Linked DNA regions of Sphingobium yanoikuyae. The protein of the gene in region 1 binds, or shares a complex with, the protein of each later gene. Links are inferred from orthologs where the notes say so. Each region holds a gene or a part of one and is shown on either strand. Other genes may lie near its edges.

What was found.
Region 2: the proteins of HH800_RS10380 (region 1) and dapF are in contact, whole or in part, in a solved structure (PDB 5YGU), measured with the Escherichia coli proteins. The link is inferred for Sphingobium yanoikuyae from one-to-one orthologs.

The regions. Positions count from the first base shown.
Region 1 is NZ_CP053021.1:2,097,332-2,100,597, reverse strand. The notes cover bases 60-3,006. They hold HH800_RS10380 (RNA pyrophosphohydrolase), read right to left. Parts: upstream 1,803-3,006; coding sequence 1,317-1,802; downstream 60-1,316. Other genes in these bases: HH800_RS10375 (cryptochrome/photolyase family protein), read left to right, coding at 1,992-3,006; HH800_RS10385 (DUF481 domain-containing protein), read right to left, coding at 376-1,275; HH800_RS10390 (hydrolase), read right to left, coding at 60-334. Outside these bases: more of HH800_RS10390, read right to left, coding at 1-59; more of HH800_RS10375, read left to right, coding at 3,007-3,266. UniProt on the Escherichia coli protein: Master regulator of 5'-end-dependent mRNA decay.
Region 2 is NZ_CP053021.1:63,970-67,143, forward strand. What follows is about bases 61-2,915. They hold dapF (diaminopimelate epimerase), read right to left. Parts: upstream 1,967-2,915; coding sequence 1,154-1,966; downstream 61-1,153. Other genes in these bases: mtaB (tRNA (N(6)-L-threonylcarbamoyladenosine(37)-C(2))-methylthiotransferase MtaB), read right to left, coding at 61-1,151; HH800_RS00360 (threonine ammonia-lyase), read right to left, coding at 2,007-2,915. In the rest of the region: more of mtaB, read right to left, coding at 1-60; more of HH800_RS00360, read right to left, coding at 2,916-2,999. UniProt on the Escherichia coli protein: Involved in the succinylase branch of the L-lysine biosynthesis and in the biosynthesis of the pentapeptide incorporated in the peptidoglycan moiety. Catalyzes the stereoinversion of LL-2,6-diaminopimelate (L,L-DAP) to meso-diaminopimelate (meso-DAP).

The DNA.
Region 1 (3,266 bases):
CCGGGAAAACCGTATCCATATGGCCCGTCAGCAGCAGCTGGACCGGCGCATCGGGGCGGACGGTCAGGCGAAGATGCTGGCCATGGCGGATCACCGATATCCGGCCATCGGGCGCCACGGTTTCGACCGGATCGGGTTCGATCAGGTCGATTGCACCGGGCAGCGCCGAAAAGGCGTCGGCGAGCGTGGAGGCCATGGCGGCGAGCCCGGTCAGGTTGCGCGATCCGCTGTTGATGCTGGCCCATGCCTCGACCTGTGCCAGCATCGGCGCGGCGGCGGCCTGTTCCAGCAGGGCGGTTTCAGGGGCTGTTACGGGCGGGTGGGTGCCGTTCATCCCGGAGGTCTATCAGAGCGCGGGCGCCTGCTCCACCCCGATCAGAAATCGTAGCTGAGGGTCAGGCGGCTGAGCGTGTCGAAGTCGCGCGCGGACAGCAGGGTCTCCGACTCATACTGCACCGTATAGGACAGGCCAGCGGACAGGCGGGTGCTCACCTTGGTTTGCAACTGTGTCAGAGAATTGACTGAAAATACGTCAGTTTCTGCGTAACCTGCAGCGGTCTGCTTGAAGGTGACATTGGGCGCCAGACGCCAGGCCAGGTCCATAGATGCACGCGCGCCCAGCTTGGTTTCGCGCGGCCCGATCACATATTTGGCATGACGGACGGACGGGCCCAAGTCTAGCGACAGGTCGATCGGCTTGCTGACGATCACCTTGTAACCGATACCGGCCGAGGCGGTGTAGCGCTCGTCATAGCCGATCGAGGGATCGCGTTCGAACTGGGTCAGGCCATAAGCGAAACCGCGCGGGTCGAACTGATAGCGCGGTTCATAGCTGGCGGTGTAGCGTTCGCGCGAGGTGACGCCATTGGCGCGGCGATAATCCACCGTGGCGCTCAGCTTATGGCTCCATTCCAGCCCTTCGCGCTTGACCTGCGCGGCGGCGCTGATGCCGATTTCACTGGTCGAACCGGTCGAGCGGAAGCCGCCGGCCTCCAGCTTGCCGGTCCATAATTCGGTGAAGCGCGCCTCGCGAATCACCGTGTCATGGGTCGCCTTGGTCCGTTCCTTCCAACTGTTGACCATCTGCTGGATCTGGTCGGCCGATTGCGGATTGGTCTGCTTGGCGATCTTGGCGACGGTCGCGATTTCCGTCTCATTGCCATTGGCAATCGCCGCCTCCAGCATTTCGCGGACGGATGGCGGCAGCAGCGCAGGCGCGTTGGCCCAGGCCTGGGTGGCAAAGAGGAAGGGCAGGATAGCCAGACAGTGACGCATGCCGCTGTCATAGCGAACCGACCGGGGATTTTAAGCCCCCATCAGATCAAGTCGTGGAATTCCTGCAATATGTCGCGGTAAAGCTTGCGCTTGAACGGCACGATCAGCTCCGGCAGCGTTTCGGGCGCGGCCCATTTCCACTCCCGGAATTCGGGATGCTTGGTCTGGATGTCGATATGGCTGTCCTTGCCCAGGAAGCGGGCGAGGAACCAGATCTGGCGCTGGCCGCGATATTTGCCGCCCCACAGCTTGCCGATCAGTTCGGGCGGCAGGTCGTAGAAATGCTCGTCGCGGCTCTTGGCGATGATTTCGACATGCTCCGGCGTGATCCCGGTCTCTTCGCCCAGTTCGCGCAGCGCTGCCGTCTTGGCGTCTTCGCCGTCGTCGATCCCGCCCTGCGGCATCTGCCAGGCTTCCACGACATTATCGAGGCGCTGACCCACGAAGACCTTGCCCGCCATGTTGACCAGCATGATCCCGACGCACGGCCGGTAATTCAGTTCTGCATTATCTGGCATCGACGCCATGTCTTCCCCTGCATCGCTGCAGCCATGGCCGGTTGACGACCCATGGCTAGTGTATTGGGTTCCAGAATAGGCGGCGGCGATGCGCGCGTCCATTGGCCGAATCGACATTCATCGGATTTGCCGGGCATCTCCCGGAAGGGCGCGGAAAATTCATTTGGAACCGGGGGGCTAGGCAGGCATTGGGCGATCATGCCATCCCCCATCATCATCTGGTTCCGTCAGGATCTGCGCCTCTCGGATCAGGCGGCGCTCGCTGCCGCCGCGCAGGCCGGCCCGGTCATTCCGCTCTATATCCTTGATGATGAAAGCCCGCGCCAATGGGCGATGGGTGGCGCATCTCGCTGGTGGTTGCATCACAGCCTTGCCAGCCTGGACGAGCGACTGAGGGGCAAGGGATCGCGATTGATCCTGCGGCGCGGACGCTGCGCCGATGTGCTGGCGCAGGTGGCTCAGGAAAGCGGCGCGCACGTCGTTCATGCGATCCGCCATCATGAGCCCTGGTGGCGCAACGCCGAGAAGGCGGTGGCAAGGCAGATCGATCTGCGGCTTCATGACGGCGGACTGCTATTGCCGGTGGAGGCGGTGCGGACGGGCGGCGGGAAGCCCTATCGCATCTACACGCCCTTTTCCCGTGCGGTGATGCTGCACATGCCGCCCGCGCCACCACAGCCCGCGCCGCAGCAGATCGAGGCGCCATCGCACTGGCCGGTCAGCGACAGGCTGGAAGACTGGAACTTGTTGCCGCGCGATCCGGACTGGGCGAGCGGCTTCCCTGCCGACTGGTCGCCGGGCGAAGAGGGGGCAAAGCGCTATCTCGACAGTTTTCTGGGGGAGGTTGGCGACTATGCGGTCGCGCGCGATTTGCCGTCGCAGGAAGGAACGTCCCGCCTGTCCCCGCATCTCCATTTCGGGGAGATTTCGCCGGCCAAGGTCTGGCATCGGGTGGCGCAGGCGCCGGGGGACGCGACCGTCTATCTGAAGGAACTGATCTGGCGCGAATATGCGCATAATCAGGTCTGGGCCCTGCCGACCTATGGATCGGAAAATGCCCAGCCGGCCTTCGATGCCATGCACTGGCGCGATCTGCGCGAGGCGCGAGGCGACTGGACCGCATGGAAACGGGGCCGGACCGGCTATCCCATCGTCGATGCCGGCATGCGCCAGCTCTGGCAGACGGGCTGGATGCACAATCGGGTGCGGATGATCGCGGCCAGTTTCCTCATCAAGCATCTGCTGATCGACTGGCGCCATGGCGCGCGCTGGTTCTGGGACACGCTGGTCGATGCGGATTATGCCAATAACAGCGTCAATTGGCAGTGGGTGGCGGGCAGCGGCGTCGATGCCAATCTCTTCACCCGGATCATGGCGCCGCTGACCCAGTCGGACAAGTTCGATGCTGCCGACTATATCCGCCAATGGGTGCCGGAATTGGCCGATCTGGACGATCGCGTCATCCATGATCCG
Region 2 (3,174 bases), 2.0 Mb from region 1 along the record:
TTTTCCGCATGGCCCGACAGGCCATTGCGTTCGACCAGCACCGACTGGCGGGTGCCGACCAGGCGGGCAAGCCAGGCGTCGCGCTGCGCCGCGCAGGCGTCGCGCAGCAGCGCGGCGCGCGCCTTGATGGTGGCGCGATCCAGCTGGGGCATGCGCGCGGCCGGCGTGCCGGTGCGCGGCGAATAGGGGAAGATATGGCCATGGACGATGTCGCAATCGGCTACCAGCGCCAGGCTGTTGGCGAACATGGCCTCATCCTCGGTCGGGAAGCCGGCGATGATGTCGGCGCCTATGCTGATGTCCGGGCGGGCGGCCTTCACCCGCTCGACGATCCGCACGGCATCGGCGCGGGCATGGCGGCGCTTCATGCGCTTGAGGATCATGTCGTCGCCGGCCTGTAGCGAGAGATGCAGATGCGGCATCATGCGCGGCTCATGGGCGATGAGGTCGAACAGCCGCTCGTCAATCTCGACACTGTCGATCGAGGAGAGGCGCAGCCGGGGCAGGTCCGGGACATGGCGCAGCAGCCGTTCGACAAGCTGGCCGAGCGAGGGGCTGCCCGGCAGGTCGGGGCCATAGCTGGTGACGTCGACGCCGGTCAGCACGATCTCGCCATAGCCCGCATCGACCAGCTGCTTCGCCTTGTCGATCACCGCGCCGGCGGGCACGGAGCGGCTGTTCCCCCGGCCATAGGGGATGATGCAGAAGGTGCAGCGGTGATCGCAGCCATTCTGCACCTCCAGGAAGGCGCGGGCATGTTCGGCAAAGGCGCTGGCCATGTGCGGCGCGGTGTCGCGCACGGCCATGATGTCGGAGACGTTGACCTTATCCGCTACCGGAACGAAGGCGGCGGCCTCCAGCTTCTCCCGGTTGCCGATCACGCCGTCCACTTCCGCCATGGCGGCGAAGGTCTGGGGTTCGGTCTGGGCAGCGCAGCCGGTGACCAGGATGCGGGCGTCGGGGCGGTCTCGCCTGGCGCGGCGGATCGCCTGCCGGGTCTGGCGCACGGCCTCGGCGGTCACGGCGCAGCTGTTGACGACGATCAGGTCGTCCTGTGCGCCGGCCATCTCCCGGCCAACTATCTCACGAATAGCTTCGCTTTCCGCGATGTTGAGCCGGCAGCCCAGGGTGATGATGTCGGGACCGGGCACGGTCAGAAGCGGTCCCAGTCCGCCTCGCCGTCGAACACATGGGTGGCGGGGCCGGTCATGCGGATCGTGCCGCCCGGTGCCCAGTCGATCTCCAGGTCGCCGCCCGGCAGGCTGACGGTCACTGGCCCGGCCATCAGCTTGCGGCGGATCGCCGCGACGGCGGTGGCGCAGGCGCCGGTGCCGCAGGCGCGGGTCAGGCCGGCGCCGCGTTCCCAGACGATCAGGCGCAGATGCTGCGGGCCGACGACCTGCGCGAAATTGACGTTCACGCGGGCGGGGAAGAGCGGGTCATGCTCGATCAGCGGGCCGAGGCGCTCGAAATCCACCGCGTCCAGATCCTCGACGAAGAAGATCACATGCGGGTTGCCGACATTGACGGCGGCCGGCGCGGGCAGGTCTTCCCAACTCGCGCTCATGGTCAGCGTGTCCATCGGATAAGCGAGCGGGATCGCGTCCCAGTCGAAGCGGGGCGCGCCCATGTCGACGCTGGCGCCGCCGTCCACGCCCTTGGCGTCGAGCAGCCCGGCCCTGGTCCGGATCAGCACGTCCTTGCCGACGAACAGTGGCACGCAGCGGGTGGCATTGCCGCAGGCTTCCACTTCCGAACCGTCGGAATTGAAGATCAGCATCGACACGTCGGCCTGGTCGCCGGTCTCGGCATCGCCGATGACGATCAACTGGTCACAGCCGATGCCGGCATGGCGATCGGCAATGGCGCGGGCGCGCGCTTCCGTCATCGCGACCGGCGCCTGGCGCGCGTCGATCACGACGAAATCATTGCCCAGACCATGCATCTTGGAAAAGCGGCTCATCATGGCGCCGCATTTAGTGCGGGACGGGGCAAAAGACCAGCGGTCAGGCGTTCTGGCCGCCGATGATGGCTGCATAATCCTGCGGATCGACATTGGCACCGGAGATGACGAGGGCGGTGGCGCCGTTGGTGGGCGGGGCGAGGCCGGCGAGCATGGCGGCGAGGGCGACCGCGCCGCCCGGTTCGACCACCAGCTTGAGCGTGGTGAAGGCGAAGCGCATCGCGTCGCGCACCTGATCGTCGCTGACGACGAGGCCGCCCGCGAGCAGGGTGTGGTTGATCGGGAAGGTCAGCGCGCCGGGGCTGGGCGCCAGCAGGGCGTCGCAGATGCTGCGCGCGTCGGGCGAGACGCTTTCGCGCGTGCCGCTGGCGAGCGAGCGGGCGGTATCGTCAAAGCCTGCGGGTTCGACCGCATAGACGCTGATGTCGGGGCGGGCGGCTTTGACTGCCGTCGCCGTGCCTGCGACCAGCCCGCCGCCACCGCAACAGACGAGGATTTGCGTGAGGTCGGCGCCAGCGGCCTGCGCCTGCTCCAATATTTCGAGGCCGATCGTGCCCTGGCCGGCGATGATGAAGGGATCGTCGAAGGAGGGAACCAGCGTCGCGCCGCGTTCGGTGGCAAGGGCGGTGGCGATTTCCTCACGGCTCTGGGTGAAGCGGTCATAGGGGACGACCTCAGCCCCCATCGCACGCGTGTTGGCGGTCTTGATCGCCGGGGCATCGGCCGGCATCACGATCGTGGCGGGAATGCCGAGCAGGCGGGCGGCGAAGGCGACGCCCTGGGCATGGTTGCCCGAGGACCAGGCGACGACGCCCGCCGCCCGTTCCGCCGCATCGAGGCGGGCGAGGCGGTTATAGGCGCCGCGAAACTTGAACGATCCGCTATGCTGGGCGCCCTCAAACTTCACCAGCACCCGCCGGCCGCAATGATCGTTGAGTGCGGCATTCTCGATCAGCGGGGTACGGACCGCCGCCGGCGCGATCAGCCGCGCGGCATCGGCGACGTCGGCGGCGGTGATGGCAAGCGAATCGGTCATGTGGCGTCTCCCGGTAAGTGGCCCCTGCATAGCCGCCCGCCGGCGCCGCGCAACGATCCGCCGGGGCGATCCTGGCCCGCTTGGCAGGGCTTGTGCTTTGGCTTATGGGGGCCGCGCGCCGGGGCGGTCAAAAGCCCCGGACGCGCATGATCGCGCCGGTGCCCGCAAGGGCTGA